Regions from separate parts of the Synechococcus sp. PCC 6312 genome, predicted to be linked through region 3. Evidence: predicted binding sites of a transcription regulator. Region 3 holds the regulator's gene; each other region holds the start of a gene.
What was found. The regulator NtcA, encoded in region 3, controls nitrogen genes in cyanobacteria. The targets are predictions, from matches to a motif close to GTANCNNNNGNTAC.

Region 1: SYN6312_RS05310 (ferredoxin--nitrite reductase) is a predicted target of NtcA. The motif match lies at 1,333-1,346, and genes of this name have one in related genera.
Region 2: glnA (type I glutamate--ammonia ligase) is a predicted target of NtcA. The motif match lies at 1,373-1,386, and genes of this name have one in related genera.
Region 4: SYN6312_RS03145 (ammonium transporter) is a predicted target of NtcA. The motif match lies at 1,417-1,430, and genes of this name have one in related genera.

The regions. Positions count from the first base shown of each region.
Region 1 is NC_019680.1:1,070,193-1,073,337, forward strand. It holds gene SYN6312_RS05300 (anthranilate phosphoribosyltransferase family protein) at 1-155, opposite strand, end outside; gene SYN6312_RS05305 (LysR family transcriptional regulator) at 182-1,114, opposite strand; gene SYN6312_RS05310 (ferredoxin--nitrite reductase) at 1,404-2,957, shown strand; gene SYN6312_RS05315 (NarK family nitrate/nitrite MFS transporter) at 3,080-3,145, shown strand, end outside.
Region 2 is NC_019680.1:2,974,023-2,977,167, reverse strand. It holds gene glnA (type I glutamate--ammonia ligase) at 1-1,218, opposite strand, end outside; gene apcB (allophycocyanin subunit beta) at 1,816-2,325, shown strand; gene SYN6312_RS14465 (E3 ubiquitin ligase family protein) at 2,415-3,145, opposite strand, start outside.
Region 3 is NC_019680.1:514,806-517,950, forward strand. It holds gene fabI (enoyl-ACP reductase FabI) at 1-141, opposite strand, end outside; gene SYN6312_RS02430 (hypothetical protein) at 229-831, opposite strand; gene ntcA (global nitrogen regulator NtcA) at 1,229-1,900, opposite strand; gene SYN6312_RS02440 (hypothetical protein) at 2,097-2,777, opposite strand; gene SYN6312_RS02445 (glycosyltransferase) at 2,810-3,145, opposite strand, start outside.
Region 4 is NC_019680.1:650,510-653,654, forward strand. It holds gene SYN6312_RS03145 (ammonium transporter) at 1-1,180, opposite strand, end outside; gene SYN6312_RS03150 (Tab2/Atab2 family RNA-binding protein) at 1,551-2,408, shown strand; gene SYN6312_RS03155 (hypothetical protein) at 2,455-3,145, opposite strand, start outside.

The sequences.
Region 1 (3,145 bases), 560 kb from region 3:
CGATGGGCAATTAAAAATGCACCAATCTGGGCCGGAGTTGCCTCTTGGGTGAGCATCATGGTCATGGCCTGGGCCGCTTCAGAGCGAGTTAAATCTTTACTTGTATGGGCCCCACTGCCAACTTTTTTTAATAACTCCCGAAACGCTCGACTCATGATGTTCTCAAAATAATTAACTATGATTAAACCGCTAAAAGCTGAGGTGTGATAGCTAACTTTTTGGTGATCAGGTGAAAGAAGTCAGCAATCGGGGGAATCTTGAGTCGATCAACAGTCGTAACAACCGTGACTTCTCGTTGTAAATCAATCCCATCGGATGAGTTTTTCTTGTTAAAATAACGGACAACTAATTCAGGATTTTTGGCAGCATCGCCTAACATTGACTCTGGCAATAACGCTAACATTTGACTCGAACTAACTACGGCATTAAAGGCATCCGGTGTATTGAGTTCAAGAGCCGCAATTAATGGAGTATTTTGTCGGGAAAACTCATCTTCTACTAACCGCCGCATCCCATAGCCATCTTTAAAAACCACATGGGGATAGGCCGCAATCTGCTCCCAAGTAATAGTTGTCTTTTCGACTAACGGATGATTCGCCGCCATTAACAGGCCAATGGGTTCGTGATACAGGGGGTGAACCACCAACTCCGCCGTCTGAGCTAAATTCCGATGACTCATAACAATCGCCACATCCACCAGGCCATCCCGCAAGACCTTTAAAGCCCGATCACTGCCCAACGCGGTTACTCGTAATTGCACCTGGGGATAGTGTTGACAAAACTGAGGCAATAGCGGGGGTAATACCGTCGCGCAAACGGAATGAATTGCTGCTACACATAATTCTGTTTGTTTGCCTTGATGAAATTCACTCAGTTCTTGATTTGCAGTTTGCCACTCTTGCCAAATTTTACGGGCCCGCTTCAGAAACATTGTTCCCGATACGGTGAGCTTGGCTTGGGCACTCCGATGAAATAAACAAGTTGCTAGTTCTGTTTCTAAGGCTTGAATTTGGCGACTGATGGTTGATTGATTGACACCACATTCAAGGGCAGCTTGTTGAAAACTTCCCCGTTCCGCCACTTCCAAAAAGGCCTGTAATTGCTCTAAACGCACCGCCAAAATTGTGACTCCTGAGGCTGTCGGGAAGATTTCATTTGATTGAGGGATGACTTAGGGATTAAACCGTAGCGGATTTCTCGATGAGATTTAGTAAAATAAGATACATTCCTTTGATTCCGATATCAGGTTCTTGTTGGAAAAATGTATATTCAATAACACTATGCAGAAGCCGCATCACTGACATGATGATATTGCATTGATATCAAGAAAATGTAGTTTAAGTTACAAAACCCTCCTGAAATAAATTCATACAGTGACGGCTATTGTGACCTAGCAATCAGTTGTGGCTAATAAATTTGAGGCGGTCAAAGCAGTTAAAGATGGCCTGGCAGTCCAGAGCGAGTTGGAGCATTTTGCCGCCATCGGTTGGGAGAATATTCCCGAAGATGACCGGGATTTGCGCTTGAAATGGTTGGGCATCTTTTTCCGCCCCGTCACCCCCGGCCAATTTATGCTGCGGCTGCGGATTCCCCACGGGATTTTGACCAGTGACCAACTCCAGGCCATTGGTGAAATTGTCCAACGCTATGGCGACAGTGGCAGTGGCGATATTACCACCCGGCAAAACCTGCAAATTCGTGGGATTCGGATTGAGGATATTCCCGATATTTTTGACCGTCTCCAGGCCTGTGGCTTAACGTCAATCCAATCGGGGATGGACAATGTCCGCAATATTACCGGCTCGCCTGTCGCTGGGATTGAGCGGGATGAACTGATTGATACCCGCCCTCTGGTGGCCCAACTCCAGGCCATGATTACCAATAACGGCCAAGGCAACTCGGAGTTTAGTAATCTGCCCCGCAAGTTTAATATTGCCCTTGAGGGGGGTCGCGATAATTCTGTCCATGCCGAAATCAACGACATTGCCTTTGTCCCGGCCTATCGAGAAGGAGTCTTAGGATTTAACGTCTTGGTGGGGGGCTTTTTCTCATCCCGACGCTGTGAAGCAGCGGTTCCATTGGATGCTTGGGTAACTCCCGATCAGGCCGTGATTGATCTGTGCCGGGCAATTTTGGAACTGTTTCGGGATCATGGCCCCCGGACGAATCGGCAAAAGTCCCGCTTGATGTGGTTGATTGACCAGTGGGGCCTGGCCAAATTTCGCCAAGAAGTGGCCGCTAAGTTAGCTTTTCCACTCCTCAATGCTGCCCCTGAGGATGAAATTAACTGGGAAAAGCGAGATCATCTTGGGGTTTATCCGCAGAAGCAACCAGGACTCAATTATGTCGGCCTCCATATTCCCGTGGGGCGGCTGTATGCCTCCGATTTTCTGGGACTGGGGCGGCTGGCTCAAACCTATGGCAGCGGGGAAGTGCGGCTGACTGTCGAACAGAATTTTATTCTCACCCACATTCCCGATGCTCAACTCCCTGGCCTGTTGGCGGAACCCATTTTGAGTCGGTTTGGCATTGACCCAACTCCTTTACATCGTTCCCTGGTCTCTTGTACGGGGGCTCAGTTTTGTAACTTTGCCCTGATTGAAACCAAAAGTCGGGCCGTGGCTATGAGTACGGCTCTGGAAGCCGAATTGGAACTATCTCGGCCGGTGCGGATTCACTGGACAGGTTGCCCCAACTCCTGTGGCCAACCCCAGGTGGCGGATATTGGCCTGATGGGAACAAAAGTCCGGCGCAATGGGGAAACCGTGGACGGGGTGGATCTCTATCTCGGTGGCAAAGTTGGCAAAGATGCAAAGTTGGGAACCTGTGTCCGCAAAAGTATTCCCTGCGATGAACTCCAGGCCATTTTGGCTGACCTATTAATTGAACGGTTTGATGCTCGGCCCCGGGCACCGGCGGTCAAAACAGCAACAGATCCCAAGTTGATTCTCGTTTAAGGAACTTGAATTTAACCTCTATCAATCGGCTGGGTGAACCGGCTGATGGGGTTTTGCAGTCGCTTTTCCAGATTTCCTGACCCCCATTCTCAATTTGCTTTGTAGTCATTTAGGACTTGATTATGTTACGAGAGCTTTTTTCATTCCGAGATCGATACCGCATTCTCCATTTAACTTGGTTTGCGTTT
Region 2 (3,145 bases), 1.2 Mb from region 3:
TTCTGCTGGGTCCATCTCATAGATGTCCACATCCAACGGCTCACCGGGATCAATCTGATTTTTAATCCCATCCAGGCCAGCACAAAGCATTGCCGAGAAGGTGAGGTAAGGATTGCTAGAGGCATCAGGACAACGGAACTCTAAGCGTTTGGCTTTCGGATTAGAACCAGATAAAGGAATCCGAATTGAAGCGGAACGATTACCGGCAGAGTAGGCCAAGTTGACGGGAGCTTCAAAGCCAGGTACTAGACGCTTGTAGGAATTAACCGTGGGGTTGGTAAAGGCTAAAAGGGACTTAGCGTGCTTAATCAAGCCACCAATAAACCAAAGGGCTGTTTGGCTTAAGCCAGCATATTTGTCGCCCGCAAACAGGGGTTGACCGTTATTCCAGATGGACATATGGCTGTGCATCCCCGTGCCGTTGTCGTCATAGATCGGCTTGGGCATGAAGGTTGCGGTTTTGCCATATTTGCGAGCGACGTTTTTGACCACATATTTATAGGTCATCACATAGTCCGCTGCGTGAACCAAGTCAGAGAACCGAATCCCCAACTCGCACTGACCACCGGCTGCCACTTCATGGTGATGTTTTTCAATCGGAACACCACATTTAGCCATCGTCAGGAGCATTTCTGTCCGAATATCCTGTAATCCGTCAGACGGTGAGACTGGGAAGTACCCCCGTTTTTTACCGATGGTATAGCCCACACCACCTTCTTTACCGGAGTTCCAAGGGCCTTCATCGGAATCAATAAAGAAGTAGGCTTCATGACCGGATTGCTTGTAGCGGACTTCATCAAAAATGAAAAACTCTGGCTCAGGGCCACAATAGACTTTGTCGCCAACTCCAGAAGCAATTAAATAATCCACCGCTTTTTGGGCAATGGAGCGGGGATCCCGTTCATAGAGTTGCTGGGTACGAGGATCAACAATGGTACAAACCATGCTTAGGGTGGGAATTTCCATGAAAGGATCCATCCAGGCCGTGGTTGGGTCGGGCACCATCGCCATATCTGAAGCTTGAATAGACTTCCAACCCTTGATACTTGAACCGTCAAAAGCGACACCACCCGTATTCACAAAAGAATCTTCGTCAATTAAGCTTTTGTGGAAGGTGCAGTGCTGCCAAATCCCAAACAAGTCAACAAACTTTAAGTCAATTAACTCAATATTGTTATCCTCAATGTACTTAAGGACTTCTTGTGCAGTTTCTGCCATATACCAGTTTTTACCTCAGAGACATTTTTACTTGGCTAGCAAAGATCATGCCTTGACTAATGCAAACATCCACACAGGCAATCCGTTTCTTTATTCAAAGCCTTTGCCAAAGCCTCCATCCCTACGAATCTAGGCCTAAGTGCTGAGATAAAATGTATAAATTGTTACTAAACCCTGTGGCTATACCGCTTTGTATTACAGCCGTTCCTGAATTAGTCGGAGTTGGCGGGGATCGCTGGGCTGGGGATGCTGATCAGAAATATAGAGATAAATTTAATTATTCCATGTATAGAAACTGTTCATGGATACTCAAGTTTCTGGGGGAGCGTGTCCGTTATTTGTAAAGTTTTGTCATGAATCTGGGGAATTTAAGTCGGGAGTTTCCAATCCGGCCAACCCCGCATGATAGACTAGGGGAAATTTTGATTAGCTGCAAAGTCTAGTCAGGCCTGGGTTTTAGCCACTTTAGGATAAAGATTTGATTCTTCTTGAATCAGGTAAATCTTGCCCCAATTCTGGCTAGGGCTGTCCTGAATGTAGTGATTCAAAGTTAAGTTGATTAAATTTATTTTTGACATCGTGGGAGCAACTGAATTTATGCGGGATGCCGTCACCACTCTGATTAAAAACTATGATTTAACCGGCCGCTACTTGGATCGGGATGCGGTAGATACCTTGCGTTCATATTTTGCTACGGGTTCTGCCCGAGTGCAGGCGGCGGGTGTAATCAACTCGGATGCGGCGGGGATTGTCAAAGAAGCAGGCTCCCGACTTTTTAACGAGTTACCAGAATTAATTCAGCCCGGTGGAAATGCTTACACCACCCGCCGTTATGCTACCTGTTTGCGGGATATGGACTATTATCTTCGCTATGCGACCTATGCTCTAGTGGCTGGGGATGTGGATGTCTTGAATGAGCGGGTTTTGGAAGGTCTGCGGGAAACCTACAATTCCTTGGGCGTGCCTATTGGCCCCACAGTCCGAGGGATTCAGATCATGAAGGAAATTATCCAAGAACGATTGACAGCGGCTGGTGTGACGGTTGGTGGTTTAATTGATCAACCCTTTGACCACATGAGTCGGCAACTGAGTGAAATTAGTATTTAGCGTTGAATCGCTGAATTATCTGAACCCTGTGGCTTCCTAATGCATCTGAGGGCGACCCTAGTCTGTGTGGCTGGGGTTTATTTTGCCTCCTAAGATACCAGGCCCAGTATCCCAACCAACACGCCAATCACGCCGCTGGCAATAGCCCCAAGGGTGGTGTAGGTCATGATGTTTTGGGTGTGGTTTGTTAATGTATCTTCGGATTTAAGGGAGATAAAAAACTTACGTCCGTTTTGCTGGGGCTTGCCAATCACTAATTCTCCAGTTTGATCGCTGGCTTCTCCGACAATGAGTACCTGTCTTTCCAAAGGTAAGATTGACTCCTGATAGCGATACCCCAGGGTGCGGCCTCCCCCGGAACCTACAGCAATGTCTAGGTTGAGTGAGAAGCCCCCAAAAGAGAGGCGATTACTGTTACCTTCTGGGCGAAATTCGTTCAGGACTTGGATGGTTTCAACCCCTGCTCCCTCTGGATCAATACGGACAGTTCCTTGGGCATCTTGAAGGAGAAATGGAGTAGATTGGCTGTTGCTGCTGATGGTGTCGGATCGCCGTTCTGTGCGCCATTCTGTCCGGCCTTCACTGTCTTCAGAGCGAACCCGTTCTTCATATTCCCGAATCACTTGCATGGAGTAGTATACACAGGGCACTTGCTTTAGTTCAGAGATTAAGGGATCGTCCGATTTAACGCGCCCGTAGAGCTTGACATACTCGCGCAGGCTTCCGGCTCCAATTTCCGTGGCTACATCTGCGGCAAGTTGCTTAATACTCTGGCTGTTCACACGGTTGGCAAGTTTTAGGCTCCGTAACCTCAGGCGAT
Region 3 (3,145 bases):
ACTGCGGCCCCGCTCATCGGGTAAAAACGTAATGGCCAGTTCAGCCCCGGCCTGGTGGAGTTGTTGGGCAATGGCCCAGGCGATAGAACGATTGTTTGCAATCCCAGTCACTAAGGCAAATTTTCCAGTCAAATCGAGCATAGGGGATTCCCGGCCAATGAACAAAGAACCAAGCCAACCCCAATTGTACCCCTCGAAGTTGCCGGCACTGAATCTGGAGGGGCAGGGTTAATCGGTGGCCATTGCGTCCATGAGCATTTGGGGAAATTTTGGTAAAACCCGATGACATTGGTTGATAAAGTTGGCTAGCCACTGCTTCAGGTAACTTTCTTGATCAGGGTGTAAATGACTATGCTGGCCTGGAGCAAAACTTGGTTTGTAGGTAATATACCCTGAATCCCCAACTTCAAAATCCGCCAACCAGGCCGAGATAGGTTTTGCACCACGCCAATAATTCCGAACAATGACTTTGCCAAGGTAGCGTTGAGCCACAAGCGTTGCTTCGTTGAAAGTCCCGAGCCACGTTTCTAAATCTGCTTGAGTTGGGAGCAGTTCTTTGATGGCCGACTTCTTCTGGATTTGCAGCAGGCCAAGGATTTGTGATTCTAAATTCTGCAAAGAGGTGATTGCCTGGCGATTTTTCTGGAGGTCTTGATGAATATTAACTAAGGTAGCCAGTTGTTGCTGTTGAGAGGGAAGCAGGGCTTTGATCCGATTTAAGAGCAGCAGGTCGTGAGTAATCAGGAGATTAATTTCTTCGATCAGTAACGAATTAGTCTGTTGTTGGAGCCACCGCCGCAGATAATAAATTTGGGTTGAAGTCAAGCTCATCTTAATCCCCCGACACATCCTGCATAGGAACAACTTGAGGCAAATCAAAAATACACAGGGCCTGGAGCCGAAGATCTCCAAGCGTCTTTAGTTCATCAATGGGTGACTAGCCCTGCGTCTGATGCCAATCAAATCACAGGCAAACAATAAATAAGTGTAGTCTTTGTTACAAGCGCAAAAAATTAATAAAAAGGCCCACTTCCTTAAAATCTTTATCTTGCTTTTGAGATTTATCCAGAACTGTCGCCTGACTCAGTTAGGGCTCTGATTGGGACACATTAGAAAATGCTGTATGGGCGGCCTTTTTAAGATTTCTACTCTCTCAAAACGGTCTGCGTCACGCCATATCAGTAGATTTTGATACTTGCTTTTCTCAAGCTGACGGAATGTCGCAAAGTTATGTGAATTGCTGGCTGAGGGTGAGGGGATTATGAACCGTGATTTTTTTCTTCTGAATGGAGATCATGCCCTGATCCCGGAGTTCCCCCAATAAACGAGTCACCGTCACCCGCGTTGAACCAATCGCCTCAGCAATGGCCTGGTGGGATAACTTCAGATCAACCATCACCCCGGTTGTGGTCGGAACGCCAAAGTCGCGGCAGAGGATCAGCAGAAAACTGACCAAACGTGACCCCATATCCCGATGAGCTAAGGTTTCAATCATCATCTCTGTTTGGAGAATCCGCGACGACAAGCCTTGAATCATCACCATCGGCAGGTCTGGGTCTTCCCGCATTGCTTTTTCAACTTGTTCAATTGGGACAGAGAGCAACTCTAGGGGGGTAAAAGCCACCGCATGATAAAACCGGTCGGAACGATTACCCGTAATCAAAGACAGCACACCAAAGACACTATTTTCTCGGAGCAAGGCAACCGTGATTTCTTCCCCCGCTTCATAAACCCGTGAGAGTTTGACGGCTCCCTTGAGCAAGAAATAGACTCGCTCTGCCGGATCTCCTGGAAAAAAGATTGTTTTACCCCGTTCGTAAGTTTCAGTTGTGGCTGGAAACACACCACTGCTCATTTGCCGAAACACTGCTGCTAGGGGCTGATCTTTGGTTGCTAACATAGACTCCTAACTAACGAGCCTGACCCATGGCCCCAACTGCGAGAGAAATTGGCAATTCTTAGAGATGGTCGGGAGGCTGAAACGGACAAGGTCTGAGGTAGGGACATATAATATTCTACCAACATTTTGAATAGGCAGGCCAGAGATTGTCGGGTTTCATGACTCACAGACCCGAAAAACAACCTTGGCATCATACTTAAACGGATTTTAGGGGAGGATTTTGTATTTCTGGATACACTTTACCGGTGCGTTGGAGGGGAGGGCGGCAACAGAGATAAATTAAGGGGCCGAAAAAGGGAATCAGAGCCACCCAGGCCAGACTGCCCCACCCTAAGCCCCGCCGCTGGAGATCATCCCCCAAAACCGCTGGAAACAGTAATGTTAATAGGCAAAAGTCGAGACTCATCACATGGATAAAGCGACTGGTGTGCCATTGGTGAACAAAATCCGGCCAATTTCCCTGGGTTAGACCATAGCCAAACAGAGCCAGACCCCCAACTAATAAACTCACTGCCAGGCCCCGCGACTCGGTTAGTTTTAGGCCTTTGTCCATTTCCCCTCTAAAGGCTGGGTTAGGGTTTCTCAGGACAAAATACGGCAACAAGGCAAAGGCTCCCAGCGCAAAACTGCCGCCGACAAAGGGCCAAGCCGGAATTTTTTGCCCGCGCCCATCCACCAGCAGCACACAGAGATAAATAAACGGCCAAACTCCCATGATGTTGAACAGGGCAATGATCAGGGGGTTAATGCCAGCCCAGGGGCCACCGACTAAGCGTTGAATTAGGGCCAAGGTATCCGGTTGATCCGGTGGGGCAAAACCAAAGGCATAAATCACAAATCCTAGCCAAAGGGCCAAAAATCCCAAACGCCGCACCATGTTATGTCATTTCCAGATTGGTTTAAGTTGAGCTAATTATAGGTTCTCCTGAGTAACCCCCAAAGTTGCCCCATGTGCCAAACCCCCCTTAGCCCCCAGCGCAATCCCCGCCATTTGGGTGAATTGCCAACCCCGGCCATCGCATCCGACTCAAAGAGGTTAAACACGGCTTGGGCTGTGGGCCATTGATTCTGTCTAAGAAAACGCACGGTTCCGGCCAAAATAAATTGATGGAGAAAATTAGCTTCGGCCTGGTGCAATTCTGACGCTGTTAATAAGTTTGTAGTTTGGGCCAGCTTAAAAATGTTGCGGAGTTGGCTCAGGGTTTGCAGATTAAACATTCCCATCGTCAGGGCCTGGGTATGGAT
Region 4 (3,145 bases), 140 kb from region 3:
CCGAGGTGGCCCCAACGGGATCGTCAATCTTAATTTTGTCAAAGAACAACACAGAAAAGACGACAATAATTCCCGCAATAGCCCCAATGATCACAGCTCCCCAGTAGGACACACCGGCGCACCCAGCCGTAATCCCCACCAGGCCAGCCAGAATTCCGTTGATGATCATCGAGAGATCAGGCTTACCAATAACAAGCCAAGCAGTCACGGTGGCGGTAATTCCACCAGCGGCAGCGGCTAAGTTTGTGGTGACAGCAATATAGGGGACAGCATCATCAGCCGCCAACTGGGAACCAGGGTTAAACCCAAACCAGCCGATCCAGAGGATCAAGCAGCCGAGCATCGCAAAGCCCATGTTGTGGCCGGGGATTGCATTGGGAGTGCCATCGGGATTGTATTTACCAATCCGAGGCCCCAAGAAAGCCGCTCCCATCAGAGCTGCCCAGCCGCCAACCATGTGAACAACAGTAGAGCCAGCAAAGTCTTTGAAAGCCACTCCTTCGCCCAGAAAACCGATGGAGCCAAGCATCCCGCCACCCCAAACCCAGTGGCCAGTAATCGGGTAGGAAATCCCCACCAACAATAGGCTAAAAATCAAGAAGTCCACAAACTTAATCCGTTCAGCTACTGCTCCGGAGACAATCGTGGCCGCAGTGCCAGCGAAGGCAACCTGGAACAGGAAAAAGACCGGAATGGGTAAGCCAAAGGTTTCGTAGGTATCGGGGCTTTCACTACTCAGGAAGTAACCACCCAGGCCAATAAAGCCATTTCCTCCTTCTTTTCCAAACATGAAAGAAAACCCAAGGGCCCAGAAAGCAATCGTTGCCAGGGCAAAGACAATTAAGTTTTTGGCCAAGATGTTAACGGCATTTTTCTGACGACAGAAGCCTGCTTCCAGCATCCCGAACCCGGCGTTCATGAAAATAACCAGAACAGCGGCAATAAAGACAAAGGTTGTATTCAAGTACCCTTGTAGTGTTTCCACCGTCAATGGTTCATCCGCCGCCCAGGCCGAGAATTCCCAGCCCAAGAAAATGAACAAAGCCGCCGGAATGCAGGCAAACCAGGCGGGAGATAATTTAATGGCGGGCAAAGCTTGGGCAAATAAGTTGCGATTAAGCCTCAGCCTCACTCCCGGCCGTTTTGCCCGCCTCCCTTGTTTCGATTTCAGCTTTAACATCACGCTTCGAGATTCCTCTAAATAAATTGAACAAGAATTAAAGTCTCGTGCTTAAACACTGAACTTCAACGGAGTGTGAGTGAGTGACCGCCCCTAAGTGGGTTTGTTATTTATCTGTCCGATCAATAATCTAGACAGAAACAAAATTGGACGTTCAGATGCCGGTAGTTTCAGATAGTGAACCTGTTTACCTGCTTTTAACCCTAGATTGCATCAGTTATTTGTTCGGAAAATCTGTATTTTCTTATACATTTGCTCAAAGGGCGGCTAGGGTCTAACCTAGAAGTGGCCTGGGTTCAACTACAAATTACTTCTTAGAGACTTTGGGGTAGTAACAGGGTCAATTATTCACCAACTGGGATAGGGTGGCATGGGGACAATTTGGGAGTTAGATTTTTATTCGCGCCCTATTTTAGATGCACAACAAAAGAAACTCTGGGAAGTTTTAATTTGTAACCGTCAGTTAACATTCCAATTTGCCAAATATTGCTCTGGAGCAGAAGCCAATGCTCGCTGGTTGATGTCCGCTATTCAGGAGGCCGTTCAGCAGTGGCAGCAGGAATTTAATTTGCCAGAGTCAGAACGACCGGAGCGGATTCGCTTTTTTCGCCGCCCCATGAACAGCATTATTCTGCGGGGATGTGAAGCGGCTGGAATTCCCGGATTGGCGAGTCGCCGCACCTTTGGTCTCTATGAGTGGTTAGCAGAACGCCAAGAGCAGGTCTATCCCCAAACCCCCGGCTATCAGCCCTTGATTGCCCCACCCCCCGAACTACCCCAGGCCAAAGCCCTACCATTACCAGATGCCCTTCAAGGTCAGAAATGGCAATTTGTCAGTCTACCCGCGGGCGAATTTGCCAACGCAACTGAGTGGGAGATTAAGTTTGGCGAGGTGTTTTCCTTGTCTGGCCTCGATCCTGAGTCATTAATTCCCGGAATTATCATTTATTCGCAGCGAGCATTACCTCTGGCGGCCTGGATGTCGGGACTGGAACCAGCTTGCTTAAGCTTAGAACTGGGCCCTGATCCGCAATTGGTGTTGGAAACAGGAGCCGATGACCGCTGGACACTCGTAACATTGCCCAATAAAGACCTAATCACTGCGGCAGAAGCGTTTATGGCGGCCCAAGCTCAAGTAAAAAACCTCCATTTCTTGGCCGTCCAAGCTAGTCCTGAGCGGGAAGATTTTGCTGGATTTTGGTTGATGCAGGCCTGGTCTTTAGTGTGAATCTATCCTAAGTCGGACAAATAATCCTGATACAAGTTGGGATAGTTTATGACGCTTTCCTGAAAAAATCCTGTATGGCTTGGACAATAACCTGATTGCCGTTGCTGGGGAGAGGAAGGTTTGTTTGGGGAGGTTGGGGTTCTGCCCTCAGAAAATCCCAAGAGCCTTGATAAAAGTCCGCCGGAGTCAGGATTTGATGATAGCCGTAACTCCGCAGTCCCTCTAGGAGCAGCCGGCCCTCAGCAAAATCATCTCGGGTTAAACTGCTAATGGGCAAGCCTAAGCGTAAGGCCTCGGAAAACGTGCCATATCCAGGCTTACTGACAATCCGACCGCAAATAGGCATGATATCTACAGGGCGATAGGTGCGACCACAAAGCTTGAGTAAATTGGCGAGGCCAGCGGGGGCATTGGGATCAAACGTCATAAATTGCCAATCTGGGAAACGATCAAGATTTGCATAGGGAATTTGCTCCAGGCCCAGGCCCCCAAAGGTCAATAACACCGTTTTTTCTAGGGGATGGTCGAGGTTCAATTTTTCCTTTAACTCTGGTGTACTAAAGCGCGGCCGGCTCCCCGTCAGACCAACATCTTCAAGCACCGGAAACGCCGCCATGGGTTCATGGAAGGGCAACCGAAACAAGCGATCGCAGTGGCTAAAATGCTCGGCAATCCAACTCACGAGGTCTTGAAAAGGCTCACCCCAGGCCTGGTAAATAAAATCCCAGCCGAAATTA